One region of the Cytobacillus firmus genome, then DNA from elsewhere that is predicted to be linked to it. Evidence: predicted binding sites of a transcription regulator. Region 1 holds the regulator's gene; each other region holds the start of a gene.

Evidence for each region. Region 1 encodes Rex, which represses fermentation and respiration genes when NADH is low (regulators of the CRP and FNR family bind a similar motif). Its sites were predicted from a motif close to TTGTGAAATATTTCACAA; they were not measured.
Region 2: the regulator Rex is predicted to act here: its motif matches at 1,586-1,603, upstream of pflB (formate C-acetyltransferase).
Region 3: the regulator Rex is predicted to act here: its motif matches at 2,279-2,296, upstream of qoxA (cytochrome aa3 quinol oxidase subunit II).
Region 4: the regulator Rex is predicted to act here: its motif matches at 5,233-5,250, upstream of NAF01_RS07065 (TIGR04053 family radical SAM/SPASM domain-containing protein).

Annotation. Positions count from the first base shown of each region.
Region 1 is NZ_CP098323.1:275,734-283,217, reverse strand. Features, by position in the region: gene groL (chaperonin GroEL) at 554-2,185, opposite strand; gene groES (co-chaperone GroES) at 2,246-2,530, opposite strand; gene NAF01_RS01555 (CPBP family intramembrane glutamic endopeptidase) at 2,846-3,571, shown strand; gene NAF01_RS01550 (YdiK family protein) at 3,615-3,806, shown strand; gene NAF01_RS01545 (redox-sensing transcriptional repressor Rex) at 3,830-4,474, opposite strand; gene moaC (cyclic pyranopterin monophosphate synthase MoaC) at 4,502-4,984, opposite strand; gene NAF01_RS01535 (ABC transporter ATP-binding protein) at 5,176-7,101, shown strand; gene tsaD (tRNA (adenosine(37)-N6)-threonylcarbamoyltransferase complex transferase subunit TsaD) at 7,326-7,484, opposite strand, start outside.
Region 2 is NZ_CP098323.1:2,286,386-2,293,869, forward strand. Features, by position in the region: gene NAF01_RS11630 (helix-turn-helix domain-containing protein) at 1-46, opposite strand, end outside; gene NAF01_RS11635 (cupredoxin domain-containing protein) at 195-647, shown strand; gene safA (SafA/ExsA family spore coat assembly protein) at 758-1,384, opposite strand; gene pflB (formate C-acetyltransferase) at 1,678-3,903, shown strand; gene pflA (pyruvate formate-lyase-activating protein) at 4,004-4,732, shown strand; partial or broken gene NAF01_RS11655 (IS256 family transposase) at 5,425-6,603, shown strand; gene NAF01_RS11660 (hypothetical protein) at 7,128-7,484, shown strand, end outside.
Region 3 is NZ_CP098323.1:2,332,142-2,339,625, forward strand. Features, by position in the region: gene NAF01_RS11845 (CAP domain-containing protein) at 1-505, opposite strand, end outside; gene NAF01_RS11850 (hypothetical protein) at 658-837, shown strand; gene ltaE (low-specificity L-threonine aldolase) at 880-1,911, opposite strand; gene qoxA (cytochrome aa3 quinol oxidase subunit II) at 2,328-3,320, shown strand; gene qoxB (cytochrome aa3 quinol oxidase subunit I) at 3,310-5,286, shown strand; gene qoxC (cytochrome aa3 quinol oxidase subunit III) at 5,276-5,881, shown strand; gene qoxD (cytochrome aa3 quinol oxidase subunit IV) at 5,882-6,187, shown strand; gene NAF01_RS11880 (hypothetical protein) at 6,224-6,463, opposite strand; gene NAF01_RS11885 (hypothetical protein) at 6,582-6,851, opposite strand; gene NAF01_RS11890 (VOC family protein) at 7,025-7,396, shown strand.
Region 4 is NZ_CP098323.1:1,338,972-1,346,455, forward strand. Features, by position in the region: gene NAF01_RS07025 (DegV family protein) at 1-713, opposite strand, end outside; gene NAF01_RS07030 (YitT family protein) at 839-1,669, shown strand; gene NAF01_RS07035 (BsuPI-related putative proteinase inhibitor) at 1,689-2,438, shown strand; gene NAF01_RS07040 (DUF3813 domain-containing protein) at 2,474-2,659, opposite strand; gene NAF01_RS07045 (hypothetical protein) at 2,662-2,814, opposite strand; gene NAF01_RS07050 (Cof-type HAD-IIB family hydrolase) at 2,938-3,756, opposite strand; gene NAF01_RS07055 (alpha/beta fold hydrolase) at 4,036-4,803, shown strand; gene NAF01_RS07060 (metal-sulfur cluster assembly factor) at 4,875-5,183, shown strand; gene NAF01_RS07065 (TIGR04053 family radical SAM/SPASM domain-containing protein) at 5,354-6,481, shown strand; gene NAF01_RS07070 (Crp/Fnr family transcriptional regulator) at 6,513-7,214, opposite strand.

The DNA.
Region 1 (7,484 bases):
TAAATGGAAGTGATTACTAAATAAGAAGCAGTCTTTGATCATAATCTGGTTGGACCAACTGCCTTAATTGATGTTAGGTATGCCTTAGCTAAAATATAATAGGTTATATAAAAAATCACTCCTTACAATGTAAAGAGTGGTTTTTTAGAGATTATTTGAATTATTTGGCTTATATGACATCCAACTTGTAATTATACACAGTAGAGTCACTTGCAGATTCCCTACAATAACTCATCTTGAAGTATAATGTTCATGGAGAGCTAAAATGGGTCTTGTTTTGGTATTTAAGGTTTCCATGTTACGATGCTGTTAGCTATTATTAAGTCCTCTAACGGGTCTCCTTCGCCTTTAAACTTAATTTCAATTTGCTCATATGATAGCCAATATGGAAGAAAAGGCCTCCCACCAGTTCAGTAAACTGATGAAAGACCTTCTCTGATAAGATGGTTTTTGTGAAAAAAGTGAGCATTTTTTGCTTACTATGAGCAAAAGTATGAGCATTTATCCTTATTCCACTTAAAAACCCCTATATATTAAGGCTTTATGATGTTGATTACATCATGCCGCCCATTCCACCCATGCCGCCCATGTCAGGCATTGCAGGGCCAGCATTTTCTTCCGGCTTGTCAGCAACAACTGCTTCAGTTGTTAAGAACATAGCCGCAACAGATCCAGCGTTTTGAAGAGCTGAACGAGTTACTTTAGTTGGGTCAACGATACCAGCCTCGATCATGTTTACCCACTCGCCAGTAGCAGCGTTGAAGCCTGTTCCAACTGCTTCGCGCTTTAAGCGGTCAACAATAACTGAACCTTCAAGGCCAGCATTGTGAGCAATTGTGCGTACAGGCTCTTCCATTGCACGAAGTACGATGTTGATGCCTGTTGCTTCATCGCCTTCAGCCTGGATAGAAGCCACTTTGTTGTATACGTTTAGAAGGGCAACACCACCACCGGAAACAATTCCTTCTTCTACAGCTGCACGTGTAGAGTTAAGGGCGTCTTCGATGCGAAGCTTGCGCTCTTTCAATTCAGTTTCAGTAGCAGCACCAACTTTAACCACTGCCACACCGCCAGCTAGCTTAGCAAGGCGCTCTTGTAATTTTTCGCGGTCAAATTCAGAAGTAGTTTCTTCCATTTGAGTGCGGATCTGGTTCACACGGCCGCCGATTTGCGCGCTGTCTCCAGCACCTTCAACGATTGTCGTGTTTTCTTTTGAAACAACCACTTTAGAAGCGCGTCCTAAAGAATCGATTGTAGCAGATTTAAGGTCACGGCCTAGCTCTTCAGTGATTACTTCACCGCCAGTCAGGATCGCGATATCTTCAAGCATTGCTTTACGGCGGTCACCGAAGCCAGGAGCTTTAACCGCTACTGCATTGAATGTTCCGCGAAGCTTATTAACTACTAGTGTAGCAAGTGCTTCACCTTCAACATCTTCAGCTACAAGCAATAATGGCTTGCCTTGCTGTACAACCTGCTCAAGTACAGGAAGGATTTCCTGGATGCTTGTGATCTTCTTATCAGTGATTAAGATATAAGGGTTTTCAAGAACCGCTTCCATCTTATCAGAATCTGTAACCATGTATGGAGAAGCATATCCGCGGTCGAATTGCATACCTTCTACCACATCAAGCTCAGTTGTGAATCCTTTAGATTCTTCGATTGTGATAACACCGTCGTTGCCAACGCGCTCCATTGCTTCAGCGATCAGCTGGCCAACTTCATTGTCAGCAGCAGAAATCGCAGCAACTTGTGCGATAGACTCTTTGTTTTCGATAGGTTTTGAAATAGCTTTTAACTCTTCAACAGCAGTAGAAACCGCTTTTTCAATTCCTTTGCGGATGCCCATTGGGTTAGCACCTGCAGTTACGTTCTTAAGGCCTTCACGGATCATTGCCTGAGCAAGAACAGTTGCAGTTGTTGTACCGTCACCGGCAACATCATTTGTTTTGCTTGCTACTTCAGCAACAAGCTTCGCACCCATGTTTTCGAAAGCATCTTCAAGTTCGATTTCCTTCGCAATTGTCACACCATCATTAGTGATTAATGGAGAACCGAATTTCTTCTCAAGAACCACGTTGCGTCCTTTAGGTCCAAGAGTTACTTTTACCGCATTTGCAAGGGAATCTACACCGCGAAGCATCGCGCGGCGGGCTTCTTCACTAAATTTAATCTCTTTAGCCATTGATAAAAACCTCCTCAAAAATTTTAACTTTATCTTTTAATAATCTGTCTGGAACGGCGATTAGCCAATTACAGCAAGAATGTCATTTTCACGTAAAATTAAATATTCTTTGCCTTCGTACTTTACTTCAGTACCAGCGTATTTTGAGAAGATGATACGGTCGCCGTCAGCAACTTCAAGGGCAACACGCTCACCATTTTCAAGAACGCGGCCAGTTCCCACAGCTACAACTTTGCCTTCTTGAGGCTTCTCTTTAGCAGTGTCCGGCAGTACGATGCCGCTTGCAGTTTTTTCTTCAGTTTCAACAAGCTCGATAATGATTCGATCACCTAGTGGCTTTAACAAGTGAAACAACCTCCTCAAATAATATGTAAATATTTTTATTTATTAGCACTCTCTCTGTATGAGTGCTAACACAATTATTATATTAATGAATCTCTTTTCTATTTGCAAGGGTGAAGCTTAAATTTTTTATAAAAAAATTCATTCGCGCCTGCACGCTATTTTTCGACACGGACAACCTCTTAAGTATGCTGCAGAAACACATGTTTTAACCAAAACAGGTCTCTCCTTGGTGCTGATATTTGAAACCCGCTCCATATAAAGAGTACAATGTCTTTAGGACTTGTTTCCAACACTCAGATTAAGGAGTAAACCATTTTGAAGAAGGAATACTGGATTATATTAATCGCCTATATTGCCATGCAGCTTTCAAGCTTATTTGGCGTTCCGCTCGTTTTATTAGCCGCCGATGCCCTGGGACAGAATCCGGAGAATATGCAGATTCTTGCAGTGGCCTACTGGCTCGTAATCAGTTTCACAATCACGCTGATCATTACGCTTCTATTACTAAGGAAAGAAATGAAACGGGGACTGGATAGGGATGCCTCTTCTGTTGCAGGCTCTGTGGGCTGGGCTATTGGAGGCATATTCTTGGCCCTGATTGCTCAAGCTACTGCTGCAAGTATTGAAAACCTGATTGGCATTGAAATGGGATCTGAAAATACACAGCAGATTATCAGGATTATTGAAGCATCGCCAATCGTCATTTTAATCAGTTCGGTCATCGGGCCAATCCTTGAGGAAATCGTCTTTAGAAAGATTATTTTTGGCTCTCTTCACAAGCGCTTCAACTTCTTCCTTTCAGCCCTGATCAGCTCGATCATTTTTGCTCTGGCCCATTTTGAGCCTGAACATGTACTGTTATACTCAGCAATGGGATTCACCTTTGCCTTTTTATATGTCAAGACGAAGCGGATCATCGTGCCGATTTTTGCCCATGTAGCGATGAACACCTTCGTTGCGGTTGTTCAGCTGAATCAGGATAATATACAAAAGTGGTTAAAGGAAATGGAAAACATGCAGAGCTTTATCAGCTTTTTCTAGCTGGAGAAATGTTTCGGAGTTTTAAACGTACTGGGGGATTATCATGAGAAGCACACCTTTGTTTTCAGGCTTTATTTACATCCTTCTCGGATGTCTTTTCACCTTTATAGCCATCCAGAATACCCAGCGGGAAGAAACCTGGGGATTCTTTACGTATTTTCTAATCTTAATTGCCACATTTGATTTTGCCACCGGTCTCCGGATGGTTGGCCAGCATTTTAAAATGAAAAAATGAGCCCGCAAAAGGCTCATTTTTTTTTACACTTCTTCAGGATAATTTTTCAGAAAATAAACCAATGACTGCAATTCCACTGCCAGATCGATATGGTGAATCCGAATCGAGGACGGCACAGTAAGCCTCGCAGGTGTAAAGTTAAGGATTCCTTTTATTTTCGCATTCACCATCCGATCGGTAATTGTCTGGGCAGGCGGTGCAGGCACCGTTAGAATCGCCACCTGAATATTATTTTTAACAATCACTTCTTCAAGGTCATCCATATGATGGACCGCCACTTCGCCGATTTTCGTGCCAACCTTGCTCTTATCCACATCAAATGCCACTTCTATTTTCGTATTATTATTTTTAAGAAAATTATAGTTAAGAAAAGCCGTTCCTAAATTTCCTACCCCGACCAAAGCGACTTTGGTAAGCTCGTCCTGGTCAAGAGTCTTCCGAAAGAAGCCCAGCAGGTAATTCACATTATATCCATAGCCTTTTTTCCCTAACGCACCGAAGTACGAAAAGTCACGGCGAATCGTTGCAGAATCCACTTTAACCGCCTCACTCAATTCTGCTGATGAGACTCTTTGTTTGCCGGAGGAATGAAGGTTTTTTAGGAAGCGGTAATATAAAGGCAGCCGTTTAGCTGTTGCCTGCGGTATCTTAATTGGTTCATTGGCCATTCGTCCATCCCCATTTCTTATGATGAATTAATTTCGTTTAAAATCTCCGTTTTTGCCGCCTGTTTTCTCTATTAAAAAGGTTGGCCCAATTACCATTCCTTTATCTACAGCCTTGCACATATCATAAACGGTCAGCGCACAGACAGAAGCAGCTGTTAACGCTTCCATTTCCACACCCGTATTTCCTTTTGTTTTAACAGAAGCCGTAATGATGAGGTCGTACTCTTCCTCTTCTGCTTTCCATGAAAATGAAATGTCCACACCTTTAAGCGGCAGCGGATGGCACATCGGAATAATGTCCCATGTTTTCTTGCTCGCCATAATGCCTGCCGTTTGTGCAACAGCAAGTACATCCCCTTTTTTCATGGAGTTGGATGTGATCTTCTCGTATATCTCCTGATTCACCGTAATACTTGACTGAGCGATGGCCGTCCTTGCCGTCTCAGGCTTATCGCTGACATCTACCATTTTTGCCCTGCCCTCTTGATTAAAATGAGTAAAATCCGCCATTTAAAAACACCTCTCTTCAAAATCATACACTATTTTTCCGTTACTTTGTATGTGCTTTGTAAGGTTCTTCACATATTTATTTACCTTTTTTTATGATTCAATGCCCTTCAGGTGAGCTTATAGTCCTGTCTCCTTTATTGCCGAACATATATGAATGAGTTACACTTACTCTATACCCGAGGTGAAAGAACATGATACTATTACAAGTCAATCAGCTGGCAAAAAGTTTTGGCGCTGATCCCATTTTAACGAATATAAAGCTTGAAGTACAAACCAGGGACCGGATTGCCCTTGTAGGGCGCAATGGTGCAGGAAAATCCACCCTTCTAAAAATAATTGCCGGACACATGGCTTGTGATTCCGGTGAGATTATAAAGCCAAAGGAAGTAACCATTGGCTACCTTGCACAAAATACCGGCCTGGAATCGGAATTATCCATTTGGGGTGAAATGCTGACTGTTTTCAGTCATTTGCAGAAGCAGGAAAAACAGCTCCGCAGCCTTGAAGAACAAATGGCAGATCCCGATATCCTCAGTAATTCTGATGCCTATGAACGCGTATTGAAAGATTACGACAAACTTCAGGTTGATTTCAAAGAAAATGGCGGCTATCAATATGAAGCAGATATCCGTTCCATTCTCCATGGACTCAATTTCAGCTCATTGGGCTATGATACTAAAATTTCGTCATTGAGCGGCGGACAGCGAACAAGGTTGGCCCTTGGTAAACTTCTGCTCACAAAGCCTGATATTTTAATTCTGGATGAGCCTACCAACCACCTTGATATTGAAACATTATCGTGGCTTGAACAATACCTGCAGGGATACAGCGGTGCTATTCTAATCGTATCACATGACCGGTATTTCCTTGATAAGGTCGTTTCCCAGGTTTACGAGATTTCCCGCCACCAAATAAGAAAGTATCCAGGAAACTACAGTTCCTATTTGGATCAAAAAGCCGCTAATTTTGAAAAAGAAATGAAGCAATTCGAGAAACAGCAGGAAGAAATCGCTAAGCTGCAGGACTTCATTCAGCGAAACCTCGCCCGTGCCTCCACAACCAAAAGGGCACAAAGCCGCAGAAAGCAGCTGGCCAGAATGGACGTGATGGACAGGCCGCTTGGAGACGAGAAATCAGCTTCCTTTGGGTTTGACATCGACCGTCAGTCGGGCAATGAGGTTTTAAATATCCATTCTTTAGCTATAGGCTATGAAGAGAAAGTCAGCGAGAATATTTCAATGCGGCTGGCAAGAGGCGACAGCATTGCACTAGTAGGACCAAATGGAATCGGCAAGTCCACATTGCTTAAAACCATCATCAAAAAAACCCCTTCGTTTTCAGGGGAGATTCAGTACGGTTCCAATGTGACAATTGGCTACTATGACCAGGAACAGGCAGAGCTCACAAGCAACAAAAGAGTCCTGAACGAATTATGGGATGAATACCCGCTGAAACCGGAAAAAGAAATCAGGACCATACTTGGGAACTTTCTCTTCTCCGGTGATGATGTTCTTAAAACCGTTTCAACACTGAGTGGCGGTGAAAAGGCCCGGCTCGCACTTGCAAAGCTTATGATGCAGAAATCCAATTTCTTAATCCTGGACGAGCCTACAAACCACTTGGACCTGGACAGCAAGGAAATTCTTGAAAATGCATTGATCGATTATCCCGGTACCATTCTCTTCGTCTCTCATGACCGCTATTTTATCAACAGAATTACAACAAAAGTAGTTGAACTTTCTGGAAGCGGGGCAACTGAATATCTTGGCGATTATGATTATTATGTAGAAAAAAAGCAGGAGCAGGAGGAATTGCTTGCACTTAATGAGCAAGTTGACACCACCGCATCGCTGCCTGTTAAGCAGGACAAAAATAATTATCAGCTGGATAAAGAAGCTAAAAAGCTCGAACGCCAGCGAAAAAGAAGAATGGAAGAAATTGAAGAACAAATAGAAGCCTTAGAAACAGTAATAGATGCTAATGATCAGCTTCTCTGTGATCCGAATGTTTATCAGAACCATGAAAAGGTGATGGAAATTACGAATGAAACGGATGGAGCAAAAGCAAAGCTGGAAGAATTGATGGAAGAATGGACGCTTTTAGCTGAAGAGGATTAAAATAATATTCATAACTTTTAGACTGGTAGAATAGTCACTGCCAGTCTTTTTTATTATCCACAGAGATAATCACAAGAAAAACGCAGTTATACGTACTCTCCACAGACTTTTCCACATTACCCACAATTCAAGCTGATTTTATCCACATTATCAACATAAATTTCTGAAATTAATGATTTTATCCACAGAAAAAGTCCCCTATGCTGTCGGGGACTTTTACCTAATTATTTATCATTGTGGATAGTAATATCCAAACCGGGATTAGCATTTAAATCTAGGCCGGCGAATTGTCCTTTTTCAAACAGAACACTTCCTGCAGCTGCTATCATTGCTGCATTATCTGTGCATAAAGATAAGGGTGGAATAATGAGCTTTATATCGGC
Region 2 (7,484 bases), 2.0 Mb from region 1:
CCTTTGTATCGTACTCATCCCGATTGGCCACAAGTACCTTGTACATGCTGCCACTTCCTTTTTTAAATCTATTATGAAATAATTTTTCAGCAGCTGTAAAGAAAAATCGGAAAAATCCCGCAAATAGTAGACAAGTTATGATGCCCTTAAAGCATATCTATATATGGACAACTAATTTTGGAAGGAGTATGACCATGCCTTTTCTTGTATTAAAGAAACGCAGCATCATTGCCTTTGTCATCATATTTTCAGTCATTGTTTCTGCATCTGTATGGTTTTTTTCAAAGTCTGACAGTTTGACGGTATTCAACCAGAACGAAGGCGAAAAAGTCCGGGAAATCCATATGGTTACAGGAGAATTTAAAGCCAAGCTGCCTGATGGCAAGGAAATCGAAGCATATCGCTGGGATCCGGGAACCATTTTTCTGGAAAAAGATGAAAAGGTTAACCTGAAGATTTGGGGAGTCAACGGAATGGAACATCCTTATATCATCGAAGGAACCGATATTAAGGGTGTTGTAAAGAAAGCCGAAGAAACAGTGGTCCCTCTTCAATTTGATAAAGAAGGCGTTTACCGTCTGATTTGTCTTACTCATCCGGATAAGGATAATAGCGGACCTATGATTGCTTATATTGTAGTAGATTAATGGGCAAAGCAAAAGCACCGGATTATTCCGGTGCTTTTCTTTACTGTCTAGCGCAAGCAGCTTGCCCCCTCGAGGTGTCGGGGGTGGGCAAGGCGCTGGAGATTTTCCTCTTATCTCCCAATAAACATTTGTGTCCAATAGTGTCCGTAAGTTCCGCCCTGTGCGTAACCTACTCCGATTTCTGTGAAGTTCGCAGATAGGATATTTTTGCGGTGACCCTCACTGTTCATCCACGCTGTTACCACTTCCTGAGGAGTTCTTTGCCCGGCAGCAATGTTTTCCCCAGCAGTTCTGTAGGTAATTCCGAAGCTCTTCATCATATCAAACGGGCTTCCGTATGTAGGTGAGTTATGATCGAAATATCTCTTATTAATCATATCCTGAGATTTGTACCTTGCTACTCTCGCAAGCTCCCAATTTGATTTCAGCGGCTTTAATCCGTACTTTGCCCTTTCCTGGTTAACAAGCTGAACTACTTGTTCTTCAACGCCTGTTGTGGCTTTTGACAGAGTAGGGATATTCACCTTTTGTCCGGGATAAATGAAGTTCGGGTTTGAAATCTGCCCGTTGGCATTAATGATTTCAGGAACACCCACCTGATACTTCATGGCAATCTTCCACATCGTATCCCCTGGCTGAACGGTATGTACTGTTGATGCTTTTGCATCAAAATTGAATCCAAAGACAAGTGCGACAGACAACATTAAAATGAATGAAAGTTTTGATAGTGTTTTCATATTTATATTTAATCAAAAACTTCTACTCTAATAAACAGGTAATTGTTGGCGCCGAATGTAAGAATTTCATAATAATTGCTATCAGTTTTTATGGTCGGATTTTCATCTGTGTATAACAGTTCACAGACTCTGGATGGTTTTGTAATACACTTTTTGTCTGAAGTTGCATAATAACTATATTTCACAATACGTTCAAAATGTTTGTGATTTATTTCACATTAAATCTGTTATATTGATAGTATAGTAAAGTTGTAACAACTGTTATACAAATAATCTCTTTGAGGTGAACTGACATGGAAAGATGGAACGGCTTTAAAGAAGGCATTTGGACACGTGAAATTGATGTTAGAGATTTTATATTAAAGAACTTTACACCTTTTTCCGGGGATGAATCATTTTTGAAAGGTCCTACAGAAGCTACATCATTTTTATGGGAAAAAGTAATGGCTCTCACCAAAAAGGAGCGGGAACAAGGCGGCGTGCTCGATATGGACACAGAAATCGTCTCCACTATTACCTCACATGGACCTGGTTATCTCGTTCAGGATAAAGAAAAAATTGTAGGTGTCCAGACTGACCAGCCGTTTAAGCGCTCTCTTCAGCCATTTGGCGGAGTCCGCATGGCTGTGGCTGCCTGTGAAGCATACGGCTATGAAGCCAGCAAAGACATTGAAAAGATATTTACAGACTATCGCAAAACACATAACCAGGGCGTGTTTGATGCCTATACGGATGAAATGAAGCTTGCCCGTAAAGCTGGCATAATTACCGGACTGCCTGATGCATATGGCCGGGGCAGGATTATCGGAGATTACCGCAGGGTTGCCCTTTATGGGGCTGACCGCTTGATTGAAGCGAAAAAAGCTGATATGAAATCGACCTCAAGTGTAATGACGGAAGAAAATATTCGATTGAGGGAAGAAATTTCAGAACAGATCAGGGCTCTGAAGGAACTGAAACAGCTGGCAAACAGCTACGGTTTTGATATATCAAAGCCTGCAGGAAATGCTCTTGAAGCTTTCCAATGGCTGTATTTCGCTTATCTTGCTGCCATCAAGGAACAAAATGGTGCCGCTATGAGTCTTGGCCGTGTTTCCACTTTTCTTGATATTTTCATAGAAAGAGACATTAAGAACGGGGTACTTACCGAGACGGAAGCGCAGGAGCTGGTTGATCACTTTGTCATGAAGCTGCGTCTCGTAAAATTCGCCAGAACGCCTGATTATAATGAATTATTCAGCGGTGACCCTACATGGGTTACAGAGTCCATTGGCGGGATGGCGCTTGATGGCCGCCCGCTTGTAACAAAGAATTCTTTCCGCTTCCTTCATACCCTTAGAAATCTTGGTCCTGCTCCGGAACCGAACTTAACGGTATTATGGTCCGCCAAGCTTCCTGAGAACTTTAAAAAATATTGTGCCAGGATGTCAATCGAAACAAGTTCAATCCAATACGAAAACGACGATATCATGCTTCCCGAGTATGGCGATGATTATGGAATCGCCTGCTGTGTTTCTGCCATGGAAATAGGAAAACAAATGCAATTTTTCGGAGCAAGAGCAAACCTTGCAAAGGCCCTCTTATATAGCATTAATGGCGGCAAGGATGAAAAACTGGGCATTCAGGTCGGCCCGGCCTATGCCCCAATAACATCAGACATCCTTCGATATGAGGAAGTGATGGAGAAGTTTGATTTCATGATGGAATGGCTGGCAGACCTCTATATTAATACTCTGAATATCATTCATTACATGCATGATAAATATAGCTACGAACGAATCGAAATGGCTTTGCATGACTCCGAAATTCTCAGAACAATGGCCACTGGCATTGCGGGTCTGAGTGTTGCGGCCGATTCGCTAAGTGCCATCAAATATGCAACCGTTAAGGCAATCCGTGATGAGAACGGGATAGTGATTGATTTTATAACAGAAGGAGATTTTCCGAAATACGGAAATAATGATGATCGCGTCGACAGCATCGCTATAGACCTGGTTGAACGGTTTATGAAGAAGCTACGAAAGCATCAGACTTACAGAAACTCTATGCACACGATGTCGATATTAACCATTACATCAAATGTGGTATATGGCAAGAAAACTGGCAATACACCTGATGGACGGCGTGCCGGAGAGCCATTTGCCCCAGGTGCAAATCCAATGCACGGAAGAGATACGAAAGGAACGCTTGCTTCCCTGTCCTCTGTTGCAAAATTACCGTACAAACAGGCGCTCGATGGCATCAGCAACACCTTCTCCATTGTTCCTAAAGCACTTGGAAAGTATGATGAAAGCCGTGTTCGAAATCTGGTATCCATACTCGATGGATATGCCATAAAATCCGGGCATCACTTAAATGTCAATGTATTCAATAAAGAAACACTTATGGATGCCATGGAACATCCGGAGGAATATCCGCAGCTGACCATCAGGGTTTCAGGCTATGCAGTAAACTTCATTAAGCTGACTAAAGAGCAGCAGCTTGATGTTATAAATCGGACATTCCATGAATCCATGTAACCAATCGGATGGGGGGCCATTTTAATCGGCTCCCTTCTTCAAAAAGCTTTAGCAAGGTGCAGCTGCGGCTGCCCCGGTGCTTATGGAAAGGAAGATGATCATGCACGGCAACATTCATTCAATAGAGACATTCGGTACAGTAGACGGACCTGGCATCCGGTATGTTATTTTTGCACAGGGGTGCCTCCTTCGCTGTCAATTTTGCCATAATGCAGATACTTGGGAAATTGGAACAGGGAAGCAAATGTCCGTTTCAGAAATCATGAATGACCTGCAATCCTATCTCCCTTTCTTCGAGGCTTCCGGAGGCGGCATCACAGTCAGCGGCGGTGAACCTTTGCTGCAGATTCCATTTCTTATAGAGCTTTTTAAAGAATGCAAGAAACTTGGCATTCACACTGCCATAGATTCATCAGGGGGCTGCTATTCCAGCTCCCCGCTTTTTCAGACACAGCTGAAAGAGCTTTTGAACTATACGGACCTGGTACTGCTGGATTTGAAACATATTGATAGGGAGAAACATAAAAAACTGACAGGACTTACAAATGAGCACATCCTTCAATTTGCGCGGTTTCTGTCTGATCATCAGGTGCCTGTATGGATCCGCCATGTGCTGGTGCCAACAAGGTCTGATGATGAACGGGATCTGGAACGATTGGGCTGTTTTATAAAAGAGTTGAACAATGTGGAAAAAATTGAGGTTCTCCCCTATCACAAGCTTGGTGTGTATAAATGGGAAGCGCTTGGATTGGAATATCCGCTGAAGGATATTGATCCGCCGAGTTTGGAAAAAACTGAATGGGCCTATCGGCTTTTGGCTGGGTTATAAAAGTTGGTTTTGATTTAGGATTTTAGTTGCAGCGTTTTATGTGGTTTGCCCCAATTTCGATTGGGGCTTTGTTTGTGTCTTGTAGTTGTTCTTTTGGGTGTCGGGTTAGGACGCAAAAGTGATGCCGGCTGAGTCTGAAGTTGACTGGTGTTCGGACACAAAACCGCGAACAGATGCTCGCTGAGTCCGAAGTTGGCTGGAGTTCGGACCCAAAACTGCAAACGGATGCCGGCAGAGTCCGAAGTTGGCTGGGGTTCGGACACAAAACCGCGAACAGATGCCCGCTGAGTCCGAAGCTGGCCTGAGTTCGGACACAAAACCGCGAACGGATGCCGGCTGAGTCCGAAGTTGGCTGGGGTTCGGACACAAAACCGCGAACAGATGCCCGCTGAGTCCAAAGCTGGCCTGAGTTCGGACACAAAACCGCGAACTGTTGCACGCAGAGTCCGAAGATGGCTGGGGTTCGGACACAAAACCGCGAACAGATGCTCGCTGAGTCCGAAGGTAGCTAGAGTTCGGACCCAAAACTGCAAACGGATGCCGGCTGCGTCCGAAGTTACCCGGAGTTCGGACCCAAAATCGCAAACTGGTGGATTAAGTCCATATAATTGTGTAAAAAGAAAGAGTCATTTTATTCTCTCTTGGCAACACTGTTTTCTACCACAGAAAAACTAGTGAAAAGAGGAATAGTAATGACTCAAGTACAGTTTAACCTGAATGTTGATGTTTTAAAAGAAGCTATTGTAAATTCCAATCTTGATATGGTCATTAAATCAGCCGTTGTGTTGGTACTAAATGAGTTTATGGAAAAGGAAAGGGATGACTATTTAAAGGCTGCCCCTTATGAACGCGCTGTTGAACGCCGTGACTACCGGAACGGTTACTATGAACGTGAACTGTTGATGAGTATCGGAAATATAACCCTAAAGGTTCCACGCACACGTAATGGCGAGTTCTCAACTACTGTTTTTGAAAAGTATTCACGATGTGACCAGGCCCTGGTCCTCTCAATGGTGGAGATGGTTGTCAATGGGGTTTCAACGAGGAAAGTGACCAACATTGTAGAACAGCTTTGTGGTAAGAATGTGTCCAAATCGTTTGTTTCTTCTCTTACACACAAGCTTGATCCCCTTGTGAATGAATGGGCCGGTCGGCCCCTGAATACAACCTACTACCCTTATGTTTTTGCCGACGCCATGTATATAAAGGTCCGTGAGCACAATCGTGTCGTATCCAAGGCTGTTTATATTGCGACAGCCATTGCAGAGAATAACACCCGTCAAATACTTGGCCTAAGTGTTGACCATGTGGAAAGTTACGAAAGCTGGAGCCGTTTTTTTCAACAGCTTAAATCACGCGGCCTCTAATCACCAAAACTACTGATCTCGGATGCTCACCAAGGGCTTCAGAGAGCCATTCAACGTGAATTTATCGGGACGGCCTGGCAAAGATGCAGTGTCCACTTCAAACGGAATATCCTTGGAAAATTGCCCAAAAAGGATACAGCCGAAATCCGCATGATGATTAAGCGGATATTTGAAGCAGTTACGATTGAGGACATACGCCAGTTCAAGGATGAATTGATGAACCGTTTTAGTAATGAGGCGAGATTTGAAAAAGCGCTTACCATCTTGGATGAAGGTTTCGAAGATACCATTCAATATATGAATTTTCCTGACCATATCCGGATCCATATCCGAAGTACCAACTCATTGGAACGGCTTAATCAGGAGGTTCGCAGAAGGGAAAGAGTGATTCGCATTTTCCCCAATTCTCAATCAGCTTACCGTTTGGTTGGCGCAGTTCTGATGCATTACCATGAGTCAGATTACTTAAAGAGGAAGTCTTTAATGGGTGGCAGGCTAAAGTAGTCGTATTTTCAGCTTCACTTCCATCATGGATGATTACATCTCCGGGAAGGGATGTCAAATTGAAAATCATTTGACATCCCTTCCCGGAGATGAAGAAAAAAATCTATGGAAGCTTCGCTAAAAAAATGAAAAGGTTTGGTTGAAAACACTTGCCATTGATTTTACACAATAACCAGGACTTGACTAACTGGTGCACGCAGAGTCCGAAGTTGGCCTGAGTTCGGACCCAAAACTGGAAACGGATGCCGGCAGAGTCCGAAGTTGGCTGGAGTTCGGACCCAAAACTGGAAACGGATGCCGGCTGAGTCCGAAGTTACCCGGAGTTCGGACTCAAAATCGCAAACTGGTGCACGCAGAGTCCGAAGTTGCCGGAGGTTCGGACTCAAAACTGCGAACTGGTACACGTTGAGTCCGAAGTCGCCCGGAGTTCGGACTCAACATCGCAAACAGATATACCGAGTTCACCAAAACTTCAATATTATTTACCCCTCAAATAAACTATAATTAAAGTGAGGTGGATAATTATGACAAATGCATTGAAAAGGCCTAATTGGCTGATGTTTGGTGTGCTGTTATCTATGATTCTGTTTTCCAACTACTTTCTTTACAGGACCACGCTTTTTGGTCCGGTTCCAGACGGTGCGGCGGTTGGCTCCCTGTTTGACTTGCTGGTTGTTGTACCCTTATTGGCGTATTTCCTTATCCTTCGGAAAAGGTATTCGCTGAAGTATTTAGGGGCAGTTATTTTAGCAGGATACGGAGCTGCCTATTTTATTATCCCTGCCAGCCAATTTTCGCAGTTTGCCTTTTTACCTTATATAATTGTTTTTTCCGAAGCGCTTTTTATAGGGCTGGAGTTGTTTATTGCCTATAAAATTCTT
Region 3 (7,484 bases), 2.1 Mb from region 1:
GGATTACTTTAGATTCAAAGTTGTTTATGTCATCATTTTGAGCAACTGGTGCCTGTTCACCTTGTCCTTGAGGCGCCTGGCCAGGCCCTTCCTGTGGAGGGGTTTGTGCTTGCGGCTGCTGGCTCTCTTGTCCAAACGGCTGAGCAAATTGACGCCCTTCAGCCTGTCCGCCTTCCATTCCCTGATTTTGCTGATTGTCCTCTCCAAATTGGTATAATGGCATGCCGCCATCATCAGCTAATTGGCTATGAGGGAAATCCTGACTTGGTGTTGCAGTGCTGTAAGAGTTGGGATCAATGGTAAGGTACCCGTTATTTACTTTTTGTAATTCAAGCGGAGCTGCTCCCCGTCTTTCTCTGTCCACATTCACATTATTAGGCTGGCTAATTTCTTTAAGGTCATCACCGGTTAATTCCCCTGTATCCATGCCCTGCTGAGTATTATTACATGCAGCAAGCGTTAGAATAAGGAAAACACCAAGAAGAAAGTTTTTCTTTAATAACATGGTCTTATTCTCCTTTAAAAAGTGTAAGTTTTACTTTTTTATCATACCGAGTAAGACGAAAATTATAGGTGGAAAATTGAGCACTCATCTTAAAGGCCACTTTAAAAGGTTTTGCATAGTTTATTTATAAAAGATGAGAAGGAGGATTCTCTTTGAGGCAATATATTATTACCGGCATGAATGGTGCCCATTATAACGGATATTCCCAGGTGCAGTATGGGCCCTGGTGTCAGCCTATTCAACAAGGATATCCCTATCACAGCATTTGGCATCCGAGTCATTTGCACTCCCAGCACTATACTGCAGCTCCACTGCAGAGATATTATTTCTAAAAATAAAAACGCATGCCGGATTGACATGCGTTTTTTATCTGGTTAAATGATTTGATCAGCTGTTTTTTTAATCGCTGTAATGGCCTGTTCAAGCTGGTTTCTGTTCACATCATAGTGCGTAACAAAACGCACATAACTAGGGCCGAAAGTTCCTGAAAGAACTCCTTCAGCTTTTAATCTTTCAACAAATTCCGATGAATTCATCTTTAGATTTTTCACATCTGCCACAATAATATTCGTATCCACCTGGTTTACAATTTCAATGCCATTAATTTGGCCAAGCTGCTGTGAAAGGTATTGGGCATTTTCATGGTCCTCTGCCAGGCGTTCTCTCATTTGTGTTAATGCAATAAGGCCTGGGGCAGCTAGGATGCCTGCCTGGCGGAGTCCCCCGCCGAGTCTTTTGCGCCATTTTCTGGCGGCTGTTATGAAATCTCTATTTCCTGCCAGTATGGATCCGACGGGAGCACCAAGCCCTTTGGATAGGCATACCTGGACAGTGTTGCAATGCTTTGCTAATTCGGAAGCCGGGAGATTCAGTGCTGCTGCGGCATTGAATAATCTTGCGCCATCTATATGTACAGGAACGTTATTTGCTTTTGCGATAGTATGAATTTCTTTCATGTTATCAATGGGTATAACGGCACCACCGGCTCTATTATGCGTGTTTTCAAGGCAAATCAAGCCTGTTTCAGGAAAATGCTGATCCTCTCCCCTAATGGCATACTCCACATCCGAGGGATTCATTGCCCCTCTTGACCCGTTTATCGTTCTCGTCTGAACGCCGGCAAAAGCAGAAGGAGCTCCGCTTTCATAATAAAAAATATGGCTTTCTGCTTCGAGAATAATTTCATTGCCCGGTCGGCAATGTGTTAAAATGGCGATCTGGTTTCCCTGTGTGCCGCTCGTTACAAAAAGAGCTGCTTCCTTTCCAAGCACTTCAGCAGCTGTCTCCTCCAGTTGATTTATTGAAGGATCCTCTCCATAAACATCATCTCCAACTTCCGCTTCATAAGCCGCTTTTCTCATAGCTTCAGTCGGCTTTGTGACTGTATCGCTTCTTAAATCAATCATGTCCTCACCCTGTCTCTATCTATATTATTTTTACTTCATGTTACTGTACTATTCTGTATTTTTCAATTAATAAGAAAGAGCCCTATAAAGAGTTCCTTGGCAATAAATATACCAAAACCAAAAGTTCAAAATTTGTTCAAGATTTAAATATAAGGCGCAAAACCCAATAACAATGCTATTTGCAGAAAATGAAATGCTGTCCAAACACTTTACATAAATTTCCTTCTCACTTTTGTCACAACTTTTCACAATTGCTTATGTTAATATCATTTACACAGTGATAACTAAGTTAAATAAGTGTTTCAAGAGTGTGCATTTTTCCCAGCTATATATTTTTTTGGCATCTTTGTGAAAATACGCACATTATTTGTGAATTATTTAACAATAGTTTTTGTTTAAAGGAGATGAAACATCAGATGAAGAAAATGCTGCTCTCTTTAACAGCTATATTGCCGATGCTTATTCTCAGCGGCTGCAATATGGTTGTGTTTGAACCGCAGGGGCCTGTTGCAAGAAGCATTACCGAATTAATTAACTGGTCCCTGATCTGGATGCTTCTTGTTGTAGTAGTCGTATTTGGATTATTCGGCTACATCGTCTGGAAATATCGTGAGAAACCAGAAAATAAGGATTATGAACCGCCTGAGGAACATGGAAGCACACTCCTTGAAATTATCTGGACCGGGATTCCTATCTTAATTGTCATTGCGTTAACAATCCCGACCGTAAAAACACTTTATGCTCTTGAAGAAGCACCAAGAGGCTACGAAGAAAAAGAGCCAATTACGATACATGTAACATCTGCAGACTGGAAATGGATTTTCAGTTATCCAGAAGAAGGAATTGAGACGGTGAACTATGTCAATATTCCTGAGGATAGGCCTGTACTTTTCAAAATGACTTCTGCAAGCACCATGCAATCTTTCTGGGTGCCTGCACTTGGCGGACAAAAGTACACCATGCCGAAAATGGAAACAGAATTATATCTTCTTGCAGACAACCCTGGATCATATGAAGGTCAAAATACGAACTTTAACGGCCGCGGCTATGCGGATATGAAATTTGAAGTGCTCGCTCAAACCCAGAAAGATTTTGACCAATGGGTTGAAGATGTTAAGGATACAGCGCCTAAATTGACAGAGAAAGAATATGTAGGGCTGCTGAAGCCTACTCATCTAGGAAGGCTGACCTATTCAAATACTCATTTGGAATGGGTGAATCATGCCGATCCTGACTCTAAGGCATATACAAATCCTGAACTCTACAGAGGTCATGGATATCAGGGTAAGACATTCGAAGAAGACGATAATTATAAAAATGAGAAACCGAATGTAATTGAAGGTCATGGCGAAGATAAGGGCCATGATGACAGTGAAGAAAACCATGGAGGTGACCATCATGGGCATTAAATGGGATGAGTTTTTTATTACGGGAGATCCCCTTATACTAGGTTCCCAGATTGCCATTTTGCTGACAATGATTGGTGCAGTGGCAGGGATTACCTATCTGAAAAAATGGAAATACCTGTGGACAGAATGGCTGACTACAGTTGACCATAAAAAAATCGGTATTATGTATATCATCTCCGCCGTATTGATGTTTTTCCGCGGCGGGATGGACGGGTTGCTGATGAAAGCTCAGACATCACGTCCTGAAATGGAATTCCTGAATTCCCAGCATTACAATGAAATTTTCACAACACACGGTGTGATTATGATTCTTTTCATGGCGATGCCGTTTTTGATTGGTTTAATGAACGTTGTCATTCCGCTGCAGATCGGTGCGCGTGACGTTGCCTTCCCTCAGCTGAATGCTCTAAGCTTCTGGCTGTTCTTCAGCGGAGCTATGCTGTTCAATATTTCCTTCGTTATCGGAGGGTCACCTGATGCAGGATGGACTTCCTACTTCCCTCTTGCAGGCAAGGAATTCAGTCCGGGAATCGGTAATAACTATTATGCAGTTGCCCTTCAGATTGCCGGTATCGGTACATTAATGACAGGTATAAACTTTATCGTCACGATTTTGAAAATGAGAACAAAAGGCATGACACTGATGAAAATGCCGATGTTTACGTGGACTACTTTCGTAACATCCATTTTGATTGTGGCGGCTTTCCCAATTTTCACAGTCGCATTGGCATTGATGACGTTTGACCGTCTATATGGAACGCACTTCTTTACCGTATCCGGCGGAGGCATGGATATGCTTTGGGCTAACCTTTTCTGGCTATGGGGCCACCCTGAGGTATATATTGTTGCCCTTCCTGCTTTCGGGATATTCTCGGAAGTCATTGCAACTTTTTCAAGAAAATCATTGTTTGGATATAAATCGATGGTATTTTCCATCCTTGGAATTGCACTTCTAAGTATGGTTGTATGGGTTCACCATTTCTATACAATGGGTTCAGGACCTGCAGTTAACTCATTCTTCTCCATCACGACGATGGCGATTGCCATACCGACTGGAGTTAAGATGTTCAACTGGCTGTTTACGATGAGGAAAGGCCGCATAAAAATTACGTCTGCGATGCTTTGGGCACTTGCATTCGTTCCTTGCTTTGTCATCGGCGGGGTTACAGGCGTCATGCTGGCAATGGGTGCAGCGGATTATCAGTATCACAATACCTTATTCCTGGTTGCCCATTTCCACTATGTATTAATTCCGGGTGTTGTATTTGCGGTATTTGCAGGCCTGTACTACTGGTGGCCAAAAATGTTCGGCTTCATGCTGAATGAAAAACTCGGAAAATGGCATTTCTGGCTATTCGTTATCGGCTTTAACGTAACATTCATGCCTATGTTCTTCCTTGGATTAAACGGAGCTGTAAGACGTGCATACACATACTCTGCCGAATCAGGCTTTGCACCTTTATTCATGCTTTCGGCCATTGGTTCAATTGTTCTCGCAGCCGGATTCGCTGTCTTCTGCTATAACATTTACTGGAGCATCCGCTATGCGGACAGAAACATCTCAAGCGATCCATGGGATGCAAGAACACTGGAATGGTCTACTGCATCACCTGTTCAGTTCTATAACTTTGCGAAGCTGCCTGAAGTGAAATCTCTTGATCCATTCTGGCACATGAAGAAAAAGAATGAAGGATTAACTTTGCATGACAGTGAAATTGAAGAAATTCATATGCCAAGCAACTCATGGGTACCGATTTATATGGGTGTTATTTTTGGCATCGCAGGTTTCCTCCTTGTGTTTGAGTGGCACATCGCTGCGGCTGTTGCCGGTATTGGCATATTTGCCGGATTGATTATCCGTTCATTCGATTACAACGAAGGATTCCATGTTTCAAAAGAAGAAATTCACCGAATTGAAAACGCGTGGAGAAAAACAGAAGGAGAGGTGCACAATCATGTCAGCTAAAGTGGATACGTCTCTGCCGCTTGAATATCAAACTGAGCAGGACCGCATGAATATTCTCGGCTTCTGGGTTTTCCTTGGCGCTGAAATCGTCCTGTTTGCCACTCTGTTCGGAGTATATGGAGTTTTATATGAACGCTTTGCAGGAGGACCCACACATAAAGATATCTTTGTCATCAAGGATGTCATGATTCAGACAGTCCTCCTTCTGACAAGCAGCTTTACAATGGGCATTGCCATTTTTGAAATGCGCCGGCATAACCTTAAAGGGCTAATTACCTGGCTGGTGATTACCCTCGCTCTAGGCGCAGGCTTCCTCTTCATGGAGATTAATGAATTCATCCATTATGTCCATGAAGGTGCAACGATGCAAACAAGTGCATTCCTTTCCAGCTTATTTGTACTACTTGGGACACACGGAGCTCACGTAACTTTGGGAATCGGCTGGGCAACTATGGTCATCATTCAGCTTCTAAAAAGAGGCCTTACCCCTACTACAGCAAGAAAGACGTTTATTATCGGCCTTTACTGGCACTTCCTTGATGTAGTCTGGATCTTTATCTTCACATTTGTGTATCTGAAAGGACTGGTGGCTTAAATGGAACATCATCAATCAAAAAGCTTCCCGATAAGCCATGTCATTGGATTTGTTGTTTCCCTTGTGCTGACTTTTGCAGCAGCAGGAATTGCTTTAAAAACCAACCTTTCTTTTAAAGTGATCATGTGGATCATCGGCTCACTGGCTGTGGTTCAGGCAGGCATGCAGCTGTTCATGTTCATGCACTTAAGAGAAGGTGAAGACGGTAAGACGAACCTCATAAATATGATTTATGCCGTATTTATGGTAATTGTTATTGTAGTTGGTTCTATTTGGGTATTAACCTCTGGACATGCTTCACATTAAGTATAAAAAAACCGGTCTCCCCATTGGAGGCCGGTTTTATTTGTATTGTCTGATTCCCTTGCTTCCCTTTGTCATTTCTTCCATTACATTGATAAAAAATCCGAATCCGAAAAGCAGCATGGAAGAAACCATAATGCTTAAACCGATGGATAATACATACTCGCCTGTGATGCCGCTTACAAAAAAACCTGATATAAAAACAATGAAACCTAATATAATACCTGCTGCTGTACTATTCCTGAAAAAATGCAGGACGCGCTGCTGTTGAAGTGTCATTTCCCCATCTCCTTTTATTTAATATTCTAACTATGTTCACAAATTTGTCAAACTTTTTGTCACAAATTTGTCAAATTTATTTCATAAAAAAAAGCTCTGCAAGCTGCAAAGCGATTTTCTACTGATATAGCTTTTTAATGTTCTCCAAATCTTTCTTCAGACTGCATATTTCCTGCCGGGTCAGCATGAGCGGCATTTGATCGTAGAGTGTAATGATTTGCCCTCCCTCATCTTCTTCATGAAGGGATAGATAGTTATACAAAGTTTCACATTGATTTTTGTTGAGCACTGACTGGGTACTGAAACTTTTTACTTTCTGGATTTCAAAGGCACTGGCTTCCGCATCAAAAACACCTGTAATAATATTTCCCTGCAATGTATTGGACAAAGTCTTCACTCCCCTTTTTTAAGTAATATACCCATTTTTCAGAAGTAATTTCCTAATATATTGGCTTTGTTTAGAAAGATTATTATTCTGTTTAAGAATCAAAAATAGGGAAGGAAAAAGCTGTATAAAAAGGAAATATATGATATACCGAATTAAATAAAGGAGAGAATTCTATGAGTAAATCATTTATTGAACAAGTACATTATATTAGAATTCCTGTAAAAGAATTAGAACTGTCTGCCCAATGGTATAGAGATGTATTAGGACTCCAGTTACTAAACAATACTGGAAAACTTGCAATTTTAAAAGTAAATGAAGGGCCTTTCTTACTGATCTTAGTTCCTACCGAAGATGAAACTTTTGCTCATTTTACAATTGATAATGAACAAGAATTTAGCATTGGGTTTACAAGTCCAGAATTATCTAAATTTCATCAGCACTTAATTGATAATCAAGTTAAGGTCGAGGATATAAAAGAAGATAATGGTCATGCCTTTTTCCACTTTTATGACCTCAATGGCAATAAACTTCAAGTACATTGGTGAGATTATAATAAATAGTTCATTTTTAACGGTATTGGAACGGGAACGCCCAAACCAGACGTTCCCATAATTCTTCCTGAAAACAGCTTCT
Region 4 (7,484 bases), 1.1 Mb from region 1:
TCATCAGCATGGCTGATGCCGACAGTCTGCATCTCAAAGGAAGTCCTATTTTCTTTCATCAGCTCAATAATGCGGCGAAGCAGCTTTTTCTTGCCGCGCAGTTTCTCAATCGGCACAAGTTTGCCATCTTCTACTGTTAAAAGAGGTTTAATATTCAAAAGTCCGCCCAAAAAAGCCGAGGCTTTCGAAACGCGGCCGCCTTTTGCGAGGTATTCAAGATCATTTACCGTAAATAAGCTCTCGAGGTTTCGGCAGCGAAATTCGATTACTTTCTGGAGGTCTTCCTTGGATGCGCCTGATTGCGCTGCAGCAGCAGCAGCCTTCACAATTAATCCATATCCCAATGAAGCAGCCTTGGAATCGATGATGCTTAATTGGAAATCGGGATATTTCTCTTTTACTTGCTCCAGGATCATGACAGCGGTCTGGTATGTACCCGAAAGTTCGGAGGAAAAAGCAATATAAATGCCGTTTTCATTGTTTTCTGCCATTTTATTGAACGTCTCTTCAAAAAGAAGAGGGGATACCTGAGATGTTTTAGGCATTTGGCCTTCCCGTATAGCTCTATAAACATCCTTAGGTTCTATGGTGACTAAATCTTCATATTCTCCATCATTCAGTTGGACCTGTAACGGGAAAAGTGTGACGCCATGTTCTTTATAAAAGCTAAGCGGCAAGTCACACGCACTGTCAGCTAGAATTTTTACTGACATTATCTTTCACCTGCTTTCAAACTATATGAATTAAGTTTATAGAAATCAAGGAGAAAAAACAATGAATTGTGTTGAAAATGCACCTTATTGGGGTAAAGAAACTATAAAAATTCAGGGGGTAAAAAATGGTTTGGCTAGAAACTAAGAAGGTATTTATTGTTTTGATTGGCGCGGTATTGAATGCTATCGCGATGAATTTTTTTCTGATACCCGCTAATGTATATGCAAGCGGTTTTACAGGGGTGGCACAGCTCTTATCAAGTATTTTGGGTGATTTCGGATCAACAGGGATATTGCTGTTCATTCTAAACATTCCTGTTACCATATTGGCCTGGAAAAAGGTTGGCCGTTCGTTTACGATTTATAGTTTTCTAAGCGTCTTCCTGATGTCTTTCTTCCTGGAAGTGATACCTGTAATCCATGTATCCAGGGATATTCTGCTTAATGCCGTTTTTGGAGGTGTCATAGCAGCTGTAGGTGTAGGGATTACACTTAAATGGGGGGCTTCCACAGGAGGAATGGATATCATTGCGATGGTCTTGTCCAGGATGAAAGACAAACCTGTCGGTACATATTTTTTCACTCTTAATGCCATTATTATTATAACAGCCGGTTTTTTGTATGGCTGGGAAAAAGCACTATACACCCTTGTAACCCTTTATGCTTCTACAAGGGTTATTGATGCCATCCATACCAGACATGAAAAACTTACAGCTCTGATTATCACGAAAAAATCCGAAGAAATGAAAAAAGCGATCCATGACCATCTTGTCAGGGGAATAACAACTTTCCCTGCAAAGGGAGCTTTTACAAATGAAAATAAGGAAATGATGATGATTGTCATCACCCGATATGAGTTATTTGACCTTGAAAGGATCATAAAAGAAGTGGATCCGAATGCTTTTACAAATATTGTTCAAACCACTGGTGTATATGGTTTCTTCCGCAGGGATTAAATGAATGGAGGGATGAAGGATGCTTCGGCTTTTGGCTGCTGCTGTAATTATCCTCACTATGCCTATGCAAAGTTTTGAAGCTTCTATAAAGGAAATGCCTTTTGATTTTAATGTAATGCCTCAAGCAGGACAGGAAACACTAAAGATCGATTTGCTTCTGAGGAATAAGGCCAATTATCCGCTGAGCTTTGAGTTTGGATCCTCTCAGTTTTATGAAGTGGAGATTTTCAGTCAAGAAGGCGAAAAGGTATATTCTTCCTCAGAAGGAAAAGCATTTTTACAAGCTATTCAAACCATTGCCGTCAAACCGGATGAAAGCAAGGTATGGGAAGAGCAGTGGGATTACAGGTATAAAGGGAATAGAGTTAAGGAGGGAGAGTACATAGTAAAAGCCAGGCTTCTGGCATCAAACTTAAATGGCAAAAAGTTGGAGACAAAACCTGAATCTGAAGCATCTGTTTATATCCCTGGCCAAAATCCTTCCATTAGCCAGGCAAAGGTTACAGGCAGGAACGGCGAATATATCATATTATTTAAAGCTCGGCCAAAAAGCGGAAAGCTATGGTATACAGTTGAAGACGGCCATAATGAGCTGCAGTCTGAAAAGACCATATTGGCTTCATCAAATGATTGGAAGAGCTTTAGGATAAAGATAAGCCTTCCTTCTGAAAACATACCTGAAAACGGAACAGTGGTTTTGCATTTATATGAAAAAGATGAAGACGGAGATATTATGAATTCTTATCCTGTTATACTGGAAAGCAATTAAAAAGAGCTGGCAGCCATTGAGGCCGCCAGCTCTTTTTAGCGATACTGCGAATATTGTTCAAGTTCCTGCTGCATCTCCCGGAGCTGAGCCTGTTCAGCCGCTGTGGAGTTGGCAAATGCAGAACTTAAAGCATTTTTCGCCCGGGAAACAGTTTCTTCGCCTGCAGAATTTTTGGCTATTTCCACATATTTTCTGGCTTCCTGAAATAATCTGTTACCCATCGCTATATTCCTCCGAGGGATGATTCTTTCACATTAGCTAGTTTTTGGGCTTCCGCCTCAGCATAGGTCATGTGGTACGGGATACGCTCATCATGCTTACTAACAGTATCAGCACCCTGTTGAACGAAGCGTTTTGATTTATTACGTTTACCCATTCGAATCCCCTCCATGAAAGAGTTTGAAGCCGCAATTGGGCTGCTTCATCTTTAGTATGCTCTAAAGGAAGGATTTAAAAAGGGGATTTAATGGTTTCAATTTAATTCCTTTTGGTCAGCTGCTTAAAGAGCTTTAAGATTTAATAAGTCATTTAGATAAATGCCGATTCCATCTTCCTCATTGGTTAATGTGACCTCTTTGGCAATATTTTTCACCTGGTCGATCGCATTGCCCATGGCAATCCCGTAGCCTGCAAATTCAAGCATTTCGAGATCATTGTCCTCATCGCCAAAAGCAATGATCCGCTCGGGCGGTATTTGGAAATAATCAGCTGCTTTTTTGAGGCCAACAGCTTTATTCAGTCCCGTTTTCACGATTTCAATGACATGCCAGGGAGCCGCCCATCTGCGGTGGTCAATTACTTCGGCATGGACCTCGGAAAGATGATTTCTGATGGATTTTACATGTTCCTCATCAGTATGTATCAGCATGCTTGTCGGATTATCTTTTAAGTAACTGCGCAAATCTCCGGTCGTAATATTCGGATCGCCAAAACCGAAGATGTCGAGAAGCTTCTCATCATGGTAGTGCAAATAAACATCATCAATAACTTCTGCCACGATATTATGAATAGTATAGCTATTAACGGCTTCGACAATTTCCTTTGCCACGTTCATTTGCAGTGGTGTGTGGTAAACACCCCAATTATGGTCTTTAGGATGATGTATGTATGCACCATTGAAATTGACAATCGGCGTAGTCAAACCCATTTCACGATAGTATATTTCACTCGAGCGAAATGGCCTTCCAGTGGCAATCATTACTTCATGCCCTTGTTCACGTGCCTTTTGAATAATCATTTTAGTTTTAGCCGAGATGGTTTTGTCATCTTTTAATAAAGTGCCATCAAGGTCCAATGCAATTAAATGTTTTTCTGCCATAAGATCTCCTTCTAAGCGCTCAGCACTTTTATAATAATAATGTAATTGCAGCCAGCGGACTGCAGCGCATTGCTTATATTGAAGTATGCCCCGCTTTTCTTTTAAGTGTAAAGGTTTTGGAAAAGAAAAGTCCACATGTTAAACTGAAAATATAGAAAGAATTTACATAAGACAAGAGCTTAAGCTTTTACAAAATCATTTTATACATATATGTTATCAATATTATAATAATTTTGTAAAAAAATTCATCTTGGTACAACAGGTTTAGGAGGAAAAAATGTGGTTGTTATTGAACGTAAGCTTATCAGAGAAATTCCTGTTCTTGAACTTGCCAGACAGGAAATAAAAGGGGAACCCCTGCCTTTTATCATTTTTGTTCATGGGTTTACGAGTGCCAAAGAACATAATCTGCATTATGCCTATCTGCTTGCAGAAAAGGGGTTTAGGGTAGTGCTGCCGGACACCTTATTTCATGGGGAAAGATCCGAGGGCTTATCAGGCAGCGATTTAAACTTCAAGCTTTGGGATATTGTTCTGAATACCATTGCAGAATTGAACATAATCAGGAATGTCTATGAGGATAGGGACCTGATTGACCAGGGAAGAATAGGGCTTGTGGGCACCTCTATGGGGGGAATAGTCACTTTGGGCGCCCTGACACAGTATGAATGGGTCAAAACTGCAGTTAGCCTTATGGGTATGCCATATTATGAAAAGTTTGCTCAGCTTCAGCTTGATGAACTTAAGAAAAATAATATTAAGGTTCCGCTCACAAATGAAGAACTTGCAGATCTTCTGAGAATCCTTAGGGAGCGTGATCTGAGCCTTCAGCCAGAAAAGCTTGGCGGAAGGCCGCTCATGTTCTGGCATGGCAAGAAGGACCCGGTTGTTCCTTATTCCTATACATACCAATTTTATGAGACCATCCAGTCCCTGTATAGTGACTCACCTGAAACCCTCCTGTTTATATCAGATGAACAAGCGGGGCATAAAGTCAGCAGGGAGGGACTGCTTGAAACAGTTAAATGGTTCGAGGAACATTTATAACCTGTATTTTTTCAATTCATTTAAATTTTTGTTAAGATAAAGATAGTAAATAATGAAGGAGTGCTGCAGATATGGATCAGGATTTAAAAGACAGCATTATGGGTGCACTGGAGCTTGTAGTAGACCCTGAGCTGGGCATTGACATTGTAAATTTAGGCTTGGTATATGATGTGAAAATGGAAGAGGAAGGGAAAGCTATAGTTGATATGACTCTTACTTCCATGGGCTGTCCTTTGGCAGGCACAATTGTTGAACAAGTAAAGTCAGCGCTGGCAGATATCCCTGAAGTAAAAGACACTGAAGTGAATATTGTCTGGAACCCGCCTTGGTCCAAGGACAAAATGTCCCGCTATGCAAAAATTGCACTTGGCGTACGATAAAATTTAAGCTCAAAACAGCAGGAGTATTTCCTGCTGTTTTTTTGTGCCCTTGTGAGGTAGTTCACTTATTTCACATGCCGATTATCCTATAATAACAATGGAAAGACAAAATATAGTTTGCTTTGCGTTGACAAATGGCCGGGAGTAAGGCCATTAAGGAGGCATTTCTAATGGGATTTGATAGAGATTTTAATAAAGACCCTTTTATTGTGATATGGGAATTAACAAGGGCATGCCAGCTAAAATGTCTGCACTGCCGTGCGGAGGCACAATATAGGAGAGATCCGAGAGAACTTTCCTTTGAAGAAGGGATGGCCCTGATTGACCAAATCAGGGAAATGAATAATCCTATGCTTGTGTTTACGGGTGGAGATCCATTAATGAGGCAGGATGTATTCGACATTGCCGAATATGCGGTGAAAAAGGGCGTTCGTGTTTCCATGACGCCCAGTGCGACACCAAATGTAACGAAAGAAGCTATTGAAAAAGCCAAACAGGTCGGCTTAGCTCGATGGGCGTTCAGCCTTGATGGGCCAAATGCAGAAATACACGACCACTTTAGAGGGACTTCCGGTTCCTACGATTTAACGATTGAAAGGATTAAATATCTGCACGAGCTTGAAATTCCAGTCCAGATTAATACAGTGATCTCACGTTATAATATCGATTACCTTGAGGAAATGGCACAGGTTGTAGAAGAACTCAAATGTGTTCTTTGGAGTGTGTTCTTCCTCGTCCCAACAGGGAGAGGGCAGGAAAAGGATATGATCTCACCGGTTGAGCATGAGAAGGTTTTTACATGGCTGTATAACTTAAGCAAAAAGGTTTCCTTCGATATTAAGACAACAGCAGCCCAGCATTATCGCCGAGTTGTCATTCAGCAAAAAATGAAGGAAGCAAAAGATCAAAATGAGGATATTCAATATCTCGATGCACTTACACAGCAAGGGCTGACGGGTTCTATAGATGGTTTAGGCAGGGCGCCTAAAGGAGTAAATGACGGAAACGGGTTTGTTTTCATTTCACACGTTGGGGACGTTTATCCAAGCGGGCTTTTGCCTGTTAAAGCAGGAAATGTAAGGGAACAGCCGCTCGCTGAAATATACAGGGAATCACCCATCTTTAAAGATCTCAGAAATCCTGATAAATATAAAGGGAAATGCGGCCAATGCGAATTCCGTTATGTTTGCGGAGGATCGAGATCACGTGCATTTGCCATGACAGGGGATTATATGGAAAGCGAGCCGTTTTGTGTATATATTCCTAAGGCACTTAGAACGAAAGCAGCAAAAGCATAAAGGAGTAAAGGAGTGCATCATGACTGCACTCCTATTCAATGCTGCAGTATACGGCAGGGCAATTTTCACAGCCTATTTCATTTTTTAAATACTCTAGATCTTTAACTGTAATTTTTCCATTTATTATTGAAATAATGCCGTCCTTCTTCAGTTCGCCCAGTATCCGGTTGGTGCTCTCTCTGGAGGTGCCGCAGAAATTTCCAAGTTCCTGATTCGTAAGTGGCAGATCAATGAGTATGCCGTCATTTACTTTTATTCCATAGCTGTTAGTCATTCTGATAAGAGTTGAATACAGGGCACCTTTTTTTCCATTGAGCACGAGATCTCTGAATTTGGTCTGTGTATTGCGGAAATGGTCGCTCATCCATTTCATAAATTCATAGGCCAGAGTACTATTTTTAAAAATCTCCTTTTCCAGGACATCTTTTTTTATTACAGCTACCTCACCAGCTTCAAGAACTAAAGCATTCAATAAATATTTAGGATCGCTGGTAAATAAGGTCAGCTCACCAATGATTTCATTTTCCCCGCATAGCCTGAAGGTGAGTTCCCTGCCGTCCGCTGTTATCTTGCTGATTTGAATCTTGCCGGAAAGGATGATATATAGCTCATCAGCATCCATGCCTTCCTGAAAAATATAAGCCCCTTTCTGTGTTTTCATATGCCGGTCAGCGAAATGAAGAAGCTCTTTAATCTCAATGGAATGTGTCTGTTTAATGGCTGTATGAGCCATGGGAATCCTCCTTCATATAACAACTGTCTTTTCTCACAATAATATCATTTGTATAGTGAAAACATTGCCGGCTTTTGTGTCTTTATTGTGGCATTTTCTATAGAAATGGTCAGTCTTAACTAATAAACAGCAATTCCCTATTAACATTGCAGCGATTGTATGTTCTAATAGTAAAAGCCCTTAATTTGAGATACTGGGTTATTTCTGTTATTTTAAGGGAAAGGCTAAAATATACCTCTGTATAGAAAGCTTAATAAAGTCACTCTTTAA